2 regions of the Bacillus mexicanus genome follow, and region 1 is predicted to be linked to the other one. Evidence: riboswitches for the same ligand, from Rfam matches in the RefSeq annotation. Region 1 holds a riboswitch; the other holds the start of a gene.
What was found. Region 1 has a riboswitch for S-adenosylmethionine ahead of metN (methionine ABC transporter ATP-binding protein MetN). Riboswitches for the same ligand answer to the same signal wherever they lie in the genome.
Positions count from the first base shown of each region.

Region 1 (7,990 bases):
CAGTACACGTGATTCTTGCTCCGCATTCGCTTTTGAAGCGCCATGTTCGATTTTACCGATTCCGTTAAAGATAGAAGAAGCGGAATCCTTCATCACACCGTGCTTCAAGATATAACCTTCTGAAGCTTTACCGAAATGGATGATTTGTGTTGTAAAGTTCTCTGTTTGCTCTCCTCTTCCGACAACAACCGTTTTCGTATCGCCATATGTGCCGTCACCGTAAAGGTTTGTTGTATTTTCAGAAATCGTGTCACCATCGTTCATGAGACCTAGAGCCCACTCGATTTTGCTGTCGCGTCCGCGCGCAGCACCGCGGCGGTTCACATATGTTGTCACACCGCTAGACAGATTATCCACCGCACCGTATGTCACGCTGGCATTATCACCTGTGATGACCTCACTGATAATATTGAAGACAGCGTCTTTCGGGTTTACAGTGCTGATATAGTTTTCTACATATGTGACAGAGCTGTGGTCTTCAGCCACAATCAGCACATGGTTGAATAGCGCTGTATCGTTGCTTTCGTGGACATAAACAGCCTGAATCGGTGTCTCCACCTGAACATTTTTCGGTACATAAAGGAATGCTCCGCCATTCATAAGAGCCGCGTGAAGCGCAGTTAATTTATGCTCATCAACCTTCACGCCATCCTTCATAAAGTACTTCTCCACCAAGTCGCTGTGCTCGCGGGCTGCAGTCAAAATGTCAGTGTAAATGACGCCTTTGTCTTTCAATTCCTGCGAAAGAGAAAGGTGTGCCGGCGTCTGGTCACGCTGTACGTATAATGTTTTATCTTCGTTTTCTATATCAATCAGCGCTTTTACTTCATCAGTCAAATCTTCTAATGAAGAAAGCGGTTCGTTATCAACTGTATGCTTCGCGAAATTCGTGAAGTTCCAGTTTGTGATTTTTGTTTTGTCAGGCTTTGGCATCGGCAGATCCTCAGCTTGTTCAAGAGCCTGTAAGCGCAGGTCTTTCAGCCAGGCAGGTTCTTGATGCTTTTCGGAAAAGCTTTTGAGATACTCCTGATCTACAGATAGTTTTGTACCTAGTGTCATGTTAATCCCCCTAACGCTTACGCTTCTTGGCCTACAGTTTCGTCTTCAATGCCAAGTTCTTGTTTGATCCATTCATAACCTTCTGCTTCAAGACGCTGTGCAAGCTCTGCACCGCCGGATTTTACAACGCGCCCTTGCATCATAACGTGAACAACATCCGGAGTGATGTAGTTTAACAGGCGCTGATAGTGAGTGATCATCAGGCAGCCGAAGTTTTCGCTGCGCATTTTGTTGATCCCTTTGGATACAACTTTCAAAGCATCAATATCAAGACCTGAGTCGATTTCATCAAGGATGGCGATTTTCGGTTCAATCATCATTAATTGAAGGATTTCGTTGCGCTTTTTCTCCCCGCCTGAGAAGCCTTCATTAAGATAACGCTGAGCCATTTCAGGATCCATTTCAAGGAATTCCATGTTTTCGTCCATTTTGCGGATGAATTTCATAAGAGAAATTTCATCGCCTTCTTCTCTGCGCGCATTGATTGCTGAGCGAAGGAAGTCAGCATTTGTTACACCGCTGATTTCACTTGGGTATTGCATCGCAAGGAATAAGCCTGCCTGTGCGCGCTCGTCCACTTCCATCTCCAGTACATCTTTGCCGTCAAGCGTGATGCTGCCTTTTGTTACTTCATATTTAGGATGCCCCATAATCGCAGCTGACAAAGTAGATTTACCAGTTCCGTTCGGACCCATTACCGCGTGGAATTCTCCGCCTTTTATTTCAAGGTTTACACCTTTTAAGATCTCTTTCCCTTCGATTTCAACGTGAAGATCTTTGATCGTTAATGTTGAAGCAGCCATATCTATACCTCCAAAAATATATAATCATTATTCTCATTTTATTCTCATTCTAATTTTATAACAAATGAAAAGTAAATACAACTTTTTATCGTGCCCTGCACATTCCACAAGTTTAACAAAGATCAGCACTTTATTAAAGCGATTGAAAAAGAAAAAGAGTGGATTCCCACCCTTTTTTAAAAGATTGATTTTCTCAATAAGCTCCCGCAGAAATCCGCTTGCTCTTTTCATAATCAAGCTCTCTCTGCCGCTCTACTTTGATTCTTGTTTCCAGCCGGCGTCCGTATTCCTCATATCCAATTCCATGTGACAGCTGCATCGCTTTTTCCATTTCTGACGTATAATCGAGGTTCAGTCTATCCTGGCTGCTGCAAATAATGAATCAATCCCTTCATTTATTTGCTTTTATTGTATCAGCGATGCGATGAATGCCGCAAAAAGGATGTGGCTTGATATAGCGGCAGGTGAGACGAAAGCATCCTTTTAGATCAAATGAGAACGGTTTTTTGGAATATTCCTTCTCTTAATGCGGAGTGTTTCCGAATTCCTCTATGCACTGCTGGACAACTGTCACGCCCTGACTGAGTGCCGCACCGCCTCCAAACGCCGCTGCCACACTGACCGCTTCGAGAATGTTTTCTTCTGTGGCTCCCTGATCAAGACAGCCTTTTGTATGATAGATCATGCAATACTCATCTTGGGCATTGATGGCAATTCCGAGCGCGATCAGCTGTTTTTCTCTTTCAGTCAGTGAGTTGCCGGCAAAGCATTGCTCAGTAAACTCGTTAAACTTTCTTCCCATCAGCGGCATCTTTTGTTCAAATGTGCCTAAACCTAATTTATATTGCGTTAGCGCGTCCTGCATGCTTTCTCTGTCTTGATTCAAAGAAAATCCCTCCATCTGTTTAACATTCCTTTTTATTATGAACAGCTTTTAGGAAAATACCCGAAAAAAACCCCGGATTTCTCATCCGGGGTTTCACCGTGTCAGCAAACCCTCGCATTCGTTGTCAGACCTGCACGTTGGTGCTCACGAATCACAACATTCGCTCCGCTCCAATGCTCGGCCTTCCGTTTTCATTCGCGCTGAAAAGATGACAAAGCCCTTAAACTAAGTTTAAGGGCTTTGTCAATAATCGAACCCCGGATTTTCATCCGGGGTTTCGGTCTTATTCAGATACAGGAAGCACAGCTCCATCGTATTTTTTCTCGATGAAATCTTTGATCTCTTTAGAGTGAAGAACTTCCATCAGCGCTTTGATTTTTGCGGAATTCTCTTCGCCTTTTCTGACGGCAATAATGTTAGCGTATGGGTTATTTTTCGTTGCTTCTACTTCAATCGCATCTTTTTTAGGATTTAATTTATTTTGAATCGCATAGTTTACATTGATGAAGACAGCGTCTCCTTCTTTGTTGTCATATGCTTTTGCCGTTACTTCCGGCGCTACTTTTTTAAATTGAAGATTTTTCGGGTTTTTCTTAATGTCTTTCAATGTCGCGTCAACTGTTTCCACTTTAGAGTCAAGTGTGATTAATCCCGCGTTTTCAAGCATTGCAAGCATACGGCCTTGTTCAGCGACGTTGTTTGTCAAAATAATTGTCGCACCCTTTGGAAGGTCTTTCAGCGATTTATATGTTTTAGAGTAAATACCGAATGGCTCTAAGTGAACAGCTCCGGCATTCACAAGTTTGTAGTCTTTGTTTTCTTTCATTTCTTGCTCAAGGTAAGGAATGTGCTGGAAGTAGTTCGCATCCACTTCTTCATCAGATAAAGCTTTGTTGTACATCTTGTAATCACTAAGCACTTTCACTTTCAGCGTGTAGCCTTTTTCTTTCAACAATGGTTCAGCTTCTTTTAAAATTTCCGCATGCGGTGTTTTTGTTGCTGCGACGACAATGTCTTTTTTGCCGGATTCAGCCCCGTTATTCGAACCGCAGGCCGCCATGACTCCTGCAAATACAAGCAGTAATGCACCCAAAAATAGCTTTTTCAATGTAAATCCTCCCTTATCGTTTATCTATAATATTTGTTATCACATCACCGATGATTTGGATAATAAATACGATGATTAAAATAAACACAGTGGCAATGAAGGTAACATCAGCATTATTAGACTGATAGCCTTCTACGTACGCAAGATTTCCAAGACCGCCTGAACCGATGGCCCCGGCAATTGCGGTTGAGCCGATCAAAGCGATGGCCGTAACCGTAATGCCGGAAATGAGAGCCGGCATAGACTCCGGAAGCAGCACTTTGAAAATAATCGTAGACGTTTTAGCACCCATTGATTTAGCGGCTTCAATCACACCTTTATCAACCTCGCGCAATGCGATTTCCGCCAAGCGCGCGTAGAACGGTGCAGAGCCGATCACCAGCGCCGGCAGTGCGGCGTTTGGCCCTAAGATGGTGCCGACTAAAAACTTCGTAAAGCCCAGCAGTAAAATAATTAAAATGAGAAACGGAATCGATCTGAATATGTTGACAATGGCCGCAATTACAGAGTTGACCGCTTTATTCTGCCAAAGGCTCCCTTTGCTTGTCAAAAAGAGCAGCAAGCCGAGGATCACTCCGATGACAAAGGCAAACAGCAGAGAGATCAGCGTCATATAAAGTGTTTCATATGTCGCATTCCACAATTCTGTTAAATCAACGTTTGGGAAGTATTTTTCAAACATTCGCGATCACCTCTGCTTTCACCTGTTTATCATTAATAAACCGGATCACGTTTTGAACTTCTTCCTCGTCTCCGTCAATATGGATGAACAGCGAGCCGTAAGCTCCATCCTTTGTCTGCGAGATTTTCCCTTGCAGAATATTGACGCTGACATTAAAGTTTCTAATCATTTCTGTAATCAAAGGCTGCTCAGCCGAATCACCGACAAATGTGAGCTGGACCGTTTTTCCTGATGCTGTTTCATCAAGAAGGTGCGAAAGCGTTTCTTTCGTTTCTTCCGGCTCTGTCACCTGCTGAACAAATCGTTTTGTCATGTCTTCCTTCGGATTTTTGAAGACATCGAGAACCTCGCCTTCTTCCACAACCTTACCGTTTTCCATGACAGCGACTCTGTTACAGATTTTGCGGATGACATGCATTTCATGGGTGATCAGCACAATCGTCAAACCGAGTCTTTCATTAATATCGGACAATAAATCCAAAATTGAATCCGTCGTTTGCGGATCTAATGCTGATGTCGCTTCATCGCAAAGGAGAACCTTCGGATTGTTTGCAAGCGCTCTTGCGATTCCGACGCGCTGCTTCTGCCCGCCGCTCAGCTGAGACGGGTAAGATTTTTCTTTTCCTTCTAAACCGACCAGTTTAATCAGTTCGTTAGCGCGCTTCATCCGTTCGCTTTTTTTCACCCCGGCAATTTCTAAAGGAAACATGATATTATCTCTGACGGTCCGCGACCAAAGCAAATTGAAATGCTGGAAAATCATGCTGATGTCATGGCGTGCATTTCTTAAAGCGCGTCCGTTTACTTCATTAATTTTAGTTCCCGCCACTTCCACGGTTCCTGAGGTTGGTTTCTCAAGGCCGTTCAGCAGACGGATTAAGGAACTTTTACCAGCTCCGCTATATCCTATAATTCCAAAAATCTCACCTTTTTGTATGGAAAGAGAGACATTTTGGACAGCATTGACATCTCCATGTTTCGACTTATAAACTTTTGAAACATCTTGAAGATTGATCAAAGCAATCACCTGCCTTAACACTATTCTAAGAAATCTTCCGGGATATTCGGCAAAAGAAAAGCCTTTCTGCACATGTGAGCAGAAAGGCTTATATAAAACGCCTTTCTCTCATCTTTCAAAGCTGAACGCTTCGTGTGAATTGGCACCATTTCAACAGCGTTGATGGTTGCCGGGCTTCATAGGGCACTTCCCTCCACCTCTCTTGATAAGAGAAATATATAGTCTTTTTCGTCCGGAAATTCTTAATGTAGAATAGCATGGCGAATGATGAAATGTCAATAAAATAAATGATGTCAACTTTTACTATTATAATAATTTTCTATTTTTTCACTTTTTAAAATCCTCTGAAAAAATCCATTTGTCAGCCAGAGAATAGCTTCTAGTTTTAAGAGAGCCCTGAATGAGCCCTTCACTTTCAGGCTTCCCCTCTGGATCAAATGCTGCAGGGAAATATCTCCGTGCAACAGATGAATAATTTCCGCTTGGTTTCCGTAAAAGGTCAGGTTGGACGCTGGGGGCGGAGAAATTTTTTTCATTTCCCCCTGTTCGTTTATCGAGACGGTTAAGGCTTCTGTTTCTCCCTGGAAGGTAATGAGTAATGTTGATGCGTTCAAAAGAGGTTTTAAAAACAGATGCTGATACTCATCTTCTAACACTTCTGCTTTCTCCATATGTACAACCTCCTATTTGTTGGTCATACATAGACATTTCTCTTTTTGACGCAAGAACCCCTTTATAAAACGAACGACAATTTCATTGAAATACGCTGAGAAATATGTCACAAATGGGACGCGGAAGATGATTTTTGTTTAATCAGCTCATATAAATAAGAAACAGAATGAAACGCATATCCTCTTTCGACCACTTTTCCGCCTTTAAACAGGAGAAAACACGGGACACTTTCAATTTGATACGCTTTTGCGAATGTCGGAGAGTAATTGACATTGTTTTGATAGAAGGCGACATCAGGCAGCATTTCCTTCACCACTGTCAGCATTTTGCTTGCAAGCTGGCAGGTGCCGCAAAACGGAGTATATAAATATAGGAGATACACATCATCTGCGATGTGCTCTAGCTCGTGTTCTTGTAGTTCTTTCATGCTATACACCTCGGGACTTTCTTTCAAGAAAAATAGTATGGACATTTAAATTTGCGCGGAGCAGTACAGAAGCGACATGGTGTTTCGGCGCAGCCTCTACTTCCTTATAGGCTCTGTCTATATGCAAATGGCAGGCGTCATTAAATTCTCTTTTCAGCTGTTTTCTTAATGTCTCGCCTGATTCATCAGCATCAACTAATATATAGACGTCTTTATCGTATAGCTCGTCAGCCAATTCCTCAAGCTTCAGCTGGCTGATTGTTCCGTTGGTACAGATAATGCGCACTGGTTCATTCAGGACACTTTCAACTTTCTCTTTATCTGATTTTCCTTCGACAATCATCACCTTTTCCAGCTCATCCATCTTTATCACCTGCTGCGTTAAATTTGAAACGTTCAGATTGTAAAAGAAGGCAGTGAAATTCACCGCCAACATTAACACCAGCCGTTTTCATAGTCACAATCCACGTATTTTTCATCATTTCCTGAGACCACATCGGCTGTCTTATAAAATTTCTCATTTTCAAAGGAATAGCCTGATTTAAGCTCATATTCATCCATGCTTGTCATTTGGCCGATCTTCTCATTATCATGATATAACGAGAGCTGGCCATTTTGAAAGCGGCCTGTCACATCATTGGTGACATCGAGCTTTTGTTTGCTGAAAGCCATATTGGACACCTCCCATAACGTTAGCGTGTCCAATTGCCTTCACAGCTATCCTGTTTTAGTCTTCTTGTGTCATTTCTTCGTATTGCTCTGCTGTCATCAGTTTTTCAATTTCAGAAGCGTCAGACGGTTCAACAACGATCATCCATGCTTTCTCGTACGGTGATTCGTTAACGAATTCCGGACTGTCATCAAGATCTTCGTTTATTTCCACAACCGTTCCATTAATCGGTGCATAAAGCTCAGATACCGTTTTAACGGATTCAACACTGCCGAATGGCTCGTCCGCTTTGATTTCAGCGCCAACTTCAGGAAGTTCGACAAACACGATATCGCCTAGTTCGGCTTGGGCAAAATGCGTAATTCCGATTCTGGCTTTTTCTCCTTCAACTTTCACCCACTCGTGTTCTCCTGAGTAACGCAAATCTTTAGGTATGCTCAATTGAATCCCTCCATTTTTTACAGCACTATAATAAGAAGATACCACACTTTTCAAAAAAAATTGACATTAAGCCCAGTTTTCTTCAAATTGGTCTTCTTTGAATCCGACTGTCACTTTTTCGCCGTCTGTTGTAAGCGGGCGTTTGATCAGCATTCCGTCTGAAGCCAGCAGTTCTAGCTGTTCGTCCTCCGACATATGATACAGCTTTTCTTTGAGATTCAGCT
Region 1 is NZ_JBCEYV010000002.1:176,603-184,592, forward strand. It holds gene sufD (Fe-S cluster assembly protein SufD) at 1-1,059, opposite strand, end outside; gene sufC (Fe-S cluster assembly ATPase SufC) at 1,077-1,862, opposite strand; gene AAGG74_RS10580 (YuzK family famiily protein) at 2,056-2,193, opposite strand; gene AAGG74_RS10585 (carboxymuconolactone decarboxylase family protein) at 2,386-2,763, opposite strand; gene metQ (methionine ABC transporter substrate-binding lipoprotein MetQ) at 3,032-3,856, opposite strand; gene metP (methionine ABC transporter permease MetP) at 3,870-4,538, opposite strand; gene metN (methionine ABC transporter ATP-binding protein MetN) at 4,531-5,556, opposite strand; SAM riboswitch class I at 5,662-5,768, opposite strand; gene AAGG74_RS10605 (SCP2 sterol-binding domain-containing protein) at 5,850-6,227, opposite strand; gene AAGG74_RS10610 (thioredoxin family protein) at 6,335-6,655, opposite strand; gene AAGG74_RS10615 (toprim domain-containing protein) at 6,657-7,019, opposite strand; gene AAGG74_RS10620 (YusG family protein) at 7,091-7,327, opposite strand; gene gcvH (glycine cleavage system protein GcvH) at 7,383-7,766, opposite strand; gene AAGG74_RS10630 (arsenate reductase family protein) at 7,833-7,990, opposite strand, start outside.

Region 2 (7,990 bases), on a different contig from region 1:
GTATAACGAGTCATTTTGGTCGGCCTCGATGATGTTCTCATTGCGCGTCGCCATATCAAGTGATAATCCCGAATCAACCCTAAGCGACGGAGCAATGACATTCAAGCCTCTTGATGCGAAATCAAGCGCTTTATTGACCTTAATTTGCAGTCCGAGACACGGGGATGATAAAATGATTCCCGTAATGCGGGGATTTCTTTGCTGTTTAAACCATTCAATCGCGACCAGGCCGCCCATGCTGTGACCAAGAAGAAAAACCGGCAGCTCAAAGGTTCGCGCTTTATCTATCCAAGTATCTACTTCATCAATGTATTCTTGAAATGAGCGAATATGACCTCTGGCTCTTGTGGTTGTCCCCTGACCCGGCAAGTCGCCCATAACCACGTGATAGCCTGAGGATCTCCACATTTCAATCAGCCATTTATATCGTCCGTGATATTCACTTGCCCCGTGAATGATCACAATCACGGCAACAGGTCTGTCTGCTTTCCAGGTCCACATGCTCTTCACCTCATACGAAATTTAAATAGAGAAAGAAGGAGGAATACTTATGATCTGCCCTTATCATGAACACATGCCAGATATCCATCCAACAGCCTTTATAGCTGAGAACGCAACCATTATCGGCGACGTCGTTATCGGAGAACAGTCCAGCATTTGGTTTTCTGTTGTCATAAGAGGAGATGTCGCGCCGACCCGGATCGGAAATAGAGTCAATATCCAAGATTTAAGCTGCCTCCATCAAAGCCCGAACCGGACGCTTCTCATTGAAGATGACGCCACGATAGGCCATCAGGTTACACTTCATAGCGCTGTCATCCGCAAAAACGCCTTAATTGGCATGGGCTCAATCATCTTAGACGGAGCTGAAATTGGCGAAGGCGCCTTTATTGGTGCCGGCAGTCTTGTTCCGCCTGGAACAATCATTCCGCCTGGCCAACTCGCCTTTGGCCGTCCTGCAAAGGTCATCCGTCCTTTGACGGAAGATGACCGAAAAGATATGCAAAGAATACGGTCTGAATATGTAGCAAAGGGCCAATACTATCAATCACTCCAACAAACATAAGACCTGTTTCGTCTTACTTTACCATTTTTTAAATTATGTTTGAAAGCAATAACCATCCTTTCCCCGGACGTAATGACAGTTCGGGGTTTTATTTTTCCATAAAACGTTCACATAGTACATGACATGTTTAACTTTTATCTTATCATAAAACTGTAACAGCCTCTGCAAAACATATCCCTATTCTTTCCTGTTCTCTGTTTTCTATGAGCACACAAAAAGGGCCTGAGAGCTCTTCTGGTCTTTTATCGGGACTGCAGGCCCTATAAACATGCCAATGATACATATGACGGAAAGAGTGTCTTTAGTGGCTGCGCTGGTACGGAATTGTTCCTCGGCTCCGTAGCAGCTGTTCAATGAGCGGGTTCGGGTCATTTGGCAGCGTATGTCATAAGCGGCTGGTTATATTTTTTATTATCTTCGAGTTCGCGGTACAGCTCTTGTTTTGCAAGCTCCTCTAGAAAAAATATGTCATTTTTCCGAATTTTTAGTTCATATCGGATAAAAGAATAATAACAAGGCTTTCGACGAATCGAAAGCCTTGTTATTTGTTATACAAAAATGACTTCTTTAGGCTGATGGTTCAGCTCTTCAGGCATATACCGTTTTTCGATATTGATGCTGTGCCAAATCATAAAGATCAGGACAGTCCAGATTTTACGGCTGTTATCAGCCTTGTCCGCACAATGGTCTTCAAGAAGCTGAAGAACATAATCTTTATGGATATAAGCATCCGTTTGGCTTTCCTGAATAATATTCCGCACCCATTCGTTCATTTCATTTTTCAGCCAATGACGGATCGGTACAGGGAAACCAAGCTTTTTGCGATTTAATACGTGCTCAGGCACAATTCCTTCAGCGGCTTTGCGAAGGAGGTACTTCGTTGTACCATTCTTCGTTTTCAGCTCATCTGGAATTTTTGAAGCGACGTCAAATACGACTTTATCCAAGAATGGCACACGCAGTTCCAAAGAATTCGCCATTGTCATTTTGTCCGCTTTTAACAAAATATCGCCGCGCATCCAAGTATGGATATCGACATACTGCATTTTATTGATATCGCTGTATGAGCTGCTTTCTGTAAAGTAAGTCTTCGTCACGTCACGATATGAAAGGTTCGGATTATAATGCTTGAGCAGCTGCTTTTTGACAGACTCTTCAAAGATCTTCGCGTTACCGATATAACGGTCTTGAAGCGGAGTACAGCCGCGCTCAAGCAGGCTCTTCCCTCTCATTCCTTCAGGCATAACGGCTGCAACATGAAGAAGCATCTTTTTCAGGCCGGACGGAATGCGCTCAAACGGCTTAAGCGAAAGCGGTTCACGGTAAATGTTATATCCACCGAAGAGCTCGTCTGCACCTTCACCTGATAAAGCAACTGTGACATGTTTTTTTGCTTCTTTTGCCACAAAATACAATGGAATTGCCGCCGGATCAGCAAGCGGATCATCAAAATGCCATACAATCTTCGGAAGCTCATTCATGTATTCCTCAGGCGAAATGACTTTGCTGATATTTTCAATACCAAGCGCAGCCGCAGTTTCTTTCGCTACATCAACTTCACTGAAGCCCTGCTGTTCAAATCCGACAGAAAAGGTTTTTAAGCTTGGATGTAATTCTTTCGCAACGGATACAATAAAAGAAGAATCAATTCCGCCAGACAGGAATGAACCGACAGGAACGTCACTTCTCATATGAACGTTCACAGAGTCATAGATCGCGTCTCTGACCTCTTTCACAAGCTTTTCTTCTTCAGTCTGAACCGGTTTAAAGTTCGCTTTGAAATACGTTTTGAATGTGATATCTCCGTCCGGGCGGATGGTGAACTGTGAACCCGGCTCTACTTTTTTCACATTTGCATCAAGCGTGCTTGGTTCAGGAACGAATTGGAAAGACATGTATTGCTGCAATGCCTCTTTATCTATTTCAATATCATTCTGGGCAACCATTAAACTTTTTCTCTCTGAGGCAAAATACACCTGATCATTGATCGTTGTGTAGTACAATGGTTTAATGCCGAATGGATCTCTTGCTCCATAAAGAACATGATCGTTTTTATTCCAAATGAGAAAAGCAAACATACCGCGCAGTTTGGACGCAGCTTCTTCTTTATAGTGACGGTAAGTCGCAAGAAGAACCTCTGTGTCCGAATCTGTGTTGAATGTATACCCCTTAGCTTCAAGTTCTTCTCTCAGTTCAATATAGTTGTAGATTTCTCCGTTAAAGATAATCCAATATGTTTCATCTTCATATGATAAAGGCTGTCCGCCATTTTCTACGTCAATAATGCTGAGCCGTCTGAATCCAAATCCAACGTGCTCATCATGGAAATATCCATCACTGTCAGGACCGCGGTGAACGATCATTTGGTTCATTTGTTTGATTAGTTCTTCTTGATCAGCGGTTTGAGCTAACGGATGCTTGTTAAAAACCCCGACAAATCCACACATAGTATTGCCTCCATAATTAAAATTGTCATCATTGAACCCCTATTTATAGACGCTGTGAATAATATTTGGTTTCACAGTATGTAAAAAAATAAACATGAATACAACGATAAAAAAGGAAAGCCGCTTACCAGTAAGCGGCTATAAAATTATTCTCCTAACGCTTCTTTACGCAGCTGCTCCGCCTTGTCTGTACGTTCCCACGGAAGATCAACATCGTGGCGTCCAAAGTGGCCGTATGCAGCAGTTTGTTTGTAGATCGGACGGCGTAAATCAAGCATTTTGATAATGCCGGCAGGTCGTAAATCAAAGTTATTGCGAACAACTTCAATCAGTTTTTCCTCAGAAGCTTTTCCGGAACCGAAAGTGTTGATTGAGATTGACACGGGCTGAGCAACACCGATCGCGTAAGCAAGCTGCACTTCGCAAGAATCTGCCAGCTCAGCCGCAACGATGTTTTTTGCAACATATCTTGCTGCATATGCAGCAGAACGGTCTACCTTCGTCGCATCCTTACCTGAGAACGCGCCGCCGCCGTGGCGTGCATAGCCGCCATACGTATCAACGATGATTTTGCGTCCTGTAAGTCCAGCATCCCCTTGAGGCCCTCCGATAACGAAACGTCCTGTAGGGTTGATGAAATATTTTGTTTCCTCATCAATCAGCTCTTCAGGAACAACCGGGTTGATCACATGTTCTTTAATGTTACGCTGGATTTGCTCAAGCGTAATTTCAGGGTGATGCTGAGTTGAAATGACAATCGCGTCAATGCGAACAGGTTTGTTCTGTTCATCGTACTCAACTGTTACCTGTGTTTTGCCGTCAGGGCGAAGGTACGGAAGAATATCTTCTTTACGGACTTCACTGAGGCGGCGGGCCAATTTATGAGCAAGTGAAATTGGAAGAGGCATTAGCTCTTTCGTTTCGTTGCACGCATAACCGAACATTAAACCTTGGTCACCCGCACCGATCGCTTCAATTTCTTCGTCGCTCATTGTGCCTTCACGGGCTTCAAGCGCTTGGTCTACACCCATCGCAATATCAGCAGATTGCTCGTCAATTGATGTTAAAACTGCACAAGTTTCCGCATCAAATCCGTATTTCGCACGTGTGTATCCGATCTCTTTAATGGTTTGGCGAACGGTTTTCGGAATGTCAACATACGTAGATGTTGTGATCTCTCCGCTGACAAGAACTAAGCCAGTTGTCACAGATGTTTCACAAGCAACACGCGCGTTAGGGTCTTTCTTTAAAATTTCATCTAAAATGCTGTCAGAAATCTGGTCACAGATTTTATCCGGATGCCCCTCCGTAACAGATTCTGATGTAAATAAACGACGATTTTTACTCATGATTTGCTTCCTCCTGCACAAGGCCTCCCGAAAGACCTTGTATATATGATACGGAACTCGCTCCCTCTTATACAATGAAACGTTATATTAGAGAATGTAAATTGGCATATTTATGAAATAAAAAAACCTTTTCCATCGAGGAAAGGGTTTGGTCTTTGTGCCTTTCACTCTTATCGCTCAAGGAATCATACAACCTTGCAACAGGTTAGCACCTTGGTTGTCTCACACAATTGAACATAATAAATAACAGAGAAACCGGTTGCTGGGCTTCATAGGGCCTGTCCCTCCGCCAGCTCGGGATAAGAGTATCCGCTCAATGAAATATCTTATCGTAAAAAGGTTTGCAATGTCAATATGATTCAAAAGAAATAGGCGCCTATATCAAGGGAAAAGATTGGAATATGCATACACAAAAAACGATAAATAGTATAGACTATTTAAAAATATATGTTATACTAATTCACAATTAGCAAAACACAAAAAAACGATAAAGGAAGGTTTCATATGAACTCAGTTGATTTGACCGCTGATTTACAAGCATTATTAACAAGTCCAAATGTGTGTCATAATTTATCAGCAGCACAGCTTACAGAAAAAGTATTATCCCGCAACGAAGGCATTTTAACTTCTACGGGTGCTGTCCGGGCGACAACAGGGGCTTATACGGGACGTTCACCTAAAGACAAATTTATCGTGGCGGAAGAAAGCACGAAACATAAGGTCGATTGGGGTCCGGTGAATCAGCCGATTTCAGAAGAAGCATTTGAGCGGCTGTACGCGAAAGTCGTCAGCTATCTGAAGCAGCGAGATGAGCTGTTCGTTTTCGAAGGATTTGCCGGAGCAGACGAAAAATACAGGCTGCCGATCACCGTCGTAAATGAGTTCGCATGGCACAATTTATTCGCCAGACAGCTGTTTATCCGCCCGGAAGGCAATGATAAGAAAACAGTTGAACAGCCGTTTACGATTCTTTCTGCACCACATTTCAAAGCAGATTCAAAAACAGACGGCACACATTCCGAAACGTTTATTATTGTCTCTTTCGAAAAGCGCACGATCTTAATCGGCGGAACAGAGTATGCTGGGGAAATGAAAAAATCGATTTTCTCCATTATGAATTTCCTGCTCCCTGAAAGAAATATTCTATCCATGCACTGCTCCGCCAATGTCGGTGAGACAGGTGATGTCGCCCTTTTCTTCGGATTGTCTGGCACAGGTAAAACCACCCTTTCAGCCGATGCTGATCGCAAGCTGATCGGCGACGATGAACACGGCTGGTCTGACACAGGCGTCTTTAATATTGAAGGCGGGTGCTACGCTAAATGTATTCATTTAAGCAAGGAAAAAGAGCCTCAGATTTTTAATGCGATCCGCTTTGGGTCTGTTCTCGAGAATGTTGTTGTGGATGAAGGTACGCGGGAAGCCAATTATGATGATTCCTTCTATACTGAAAACACGCGGGCGGCTTATCCGATTCATATGATTGACAACATTGTAACTCCGAGCATGGCAGGCCACCCGTCAGCGATTGTATTTTTGACGGCTGATGCATTCGGAGTGCTGCCGCCGATCAGCAAGCTGACGAAAGAACAGGCGATGTACCATTTCTTGAGCGGCTATACGAGCAAGCTAGCTGGAACCGAACGCGGTGTGACGTCTCCTGAGACGACGTTTTCCACATGCTTCGGCTCACCGTTTTTACCGCTTCCTGCTCACGTCTACGCTGAAATGCTCGGCCAAAAGATCGATGAACACGGCGCAGACGTTTTCTTGGTCAATACCGGCTGGACCGGCGGCGGCTACGGCACAGGCGAACGCATGAAGCTTTCTTACACGAGAGCGATGGTCAAAGCAGCGATTGAAGGCAAATTAGAGGATGCTGAAATGATGACTGACGATATTTTCGGCCTGCACATTCCGCTTCACGTTCCTGGCGTTCCTGATCATATCCTTCAGCCGGAAAACACGTGGAAGAACAAGGAAGAATATAGAGAAAAGGCAGCTTACCTCGCAGAAGAATTCAAAGAGAATTTTAAAAAGTTCGCACATACAGATGCTATAGCACAGGCAGGCGGCCCTCTCGTTTAACAAACAAAAGCCAAGAGCAATAACGCTCTTGGCTTGTTTTAATTAACAGAATGCAGTGAAGTCAGCTTGTACGTAATGAGGGTTCGGCCGTCTTCCCATTGAAGCTTCTGCACTTCAGCTGTGCCTGACTTTTCGCCGAACTTTGTTTTCCGCACATCCATCGGAATCTCCATGGGATACACACGATATCCGTCTTTCTCTAGCGTGAATATATTTTCATCTATGCGCACTTCTTTTCCTTTTGTCACAATCAGTGTATTAAATTCAACAGGCATTCCCAAAGTGAGATCCCCTTTCGTTCTCTTTTCCTTTTATCATACCATATTTCACCCTCAGCGGTTTTTCATCCATTGTGTAAGCTGCCGCACGATACGCCGGTTTTCTTTTGGCGGAAAATAATGTGTGAATGCACTGTAATACCACGTCTCCACCGGCTTATGCAGCTGTTTTAGCTTCTCTTCAAATAAATAGGAATGCTGAATCGAAACGTTTTGGTCTTTTGCTCCATGAATTAACAGCACAGGAGCCTGGATCTTATTTACTTGATCAAACGGTGTTCTCCATTTGTATTCTTCAGGCACCTTTTTCGGCGTTCCGCCAATGACTCTTTTCATCATCCGCCGCAAATCCTGCCGCTCCTCATATGTAAGGACCATATCGCTGACGCCTCCCCAGGAAACAAACGAAGCCGCTTGCCGGCCCATTTCAATCGCAGTGAGCATTCCCATAATTCCGCCGCGGGAAAAGCCGAAGATATGGATTCTGTTCTTCTTGACTTTTGGATGCTGCTGAAGCAGTTGAAATGCAGAAAAAGCATCCTCCCTGTCTTCACCGGCAAAATCCTCATTGCCCTCTCCTCCTTGATTCCCTCTATAAAAAGGAGCAAACACAACAAACCCTTGAGATGCAAACTGGATAATCCGGCCCGGCCGAACCATGCCTACGCTTTTAATCCCGCCGCGCAAATATAAAAATCCATCATATTGCCCCTGTGCCGCCGGTTCAGCCAGAAGCCCCTTCACACGCAAGCCATTTGATAG
Region 2 is NZ_JBCEYV010000001.1:22,027-30,016, reverse strand. It holds gene ytpA (phospholipase YtpA) at 1-501, opposite strand, end outside; gene AAGG74_RS00260 (gamma carbonic anhydrase) at 551-1,066, shown strand; gene asnB (asparagine synthase (glutamine-hydrolyzing)) at 1,615-3,513, opposite strand; gene metK (methionine adenosyltransferase) at 3,660-4,862, opposite strand; SAM riboswitch class I at 5,030-5,168, opposite strand; gene pckA (phosphoenolpyruvate carboxykinase (ATP)) at 5,367-6,950, shown strand; gene AAGG74_RS00240 (DUF2584 domain-containing protein) at 6,989-7,231, opposite strand; gene AAGG74_RS00235 (alpha/beta hydrolase family protein) at 7,283-7,990, opposite strand, start outside.
Region 2: another riboswitch for S-adenosylmethionine. It lies ahead of metK (methionine adenosyltransferase); the one in region 1 lies ahead of metN (methionine ABC transporter ATP-binding protein MetN).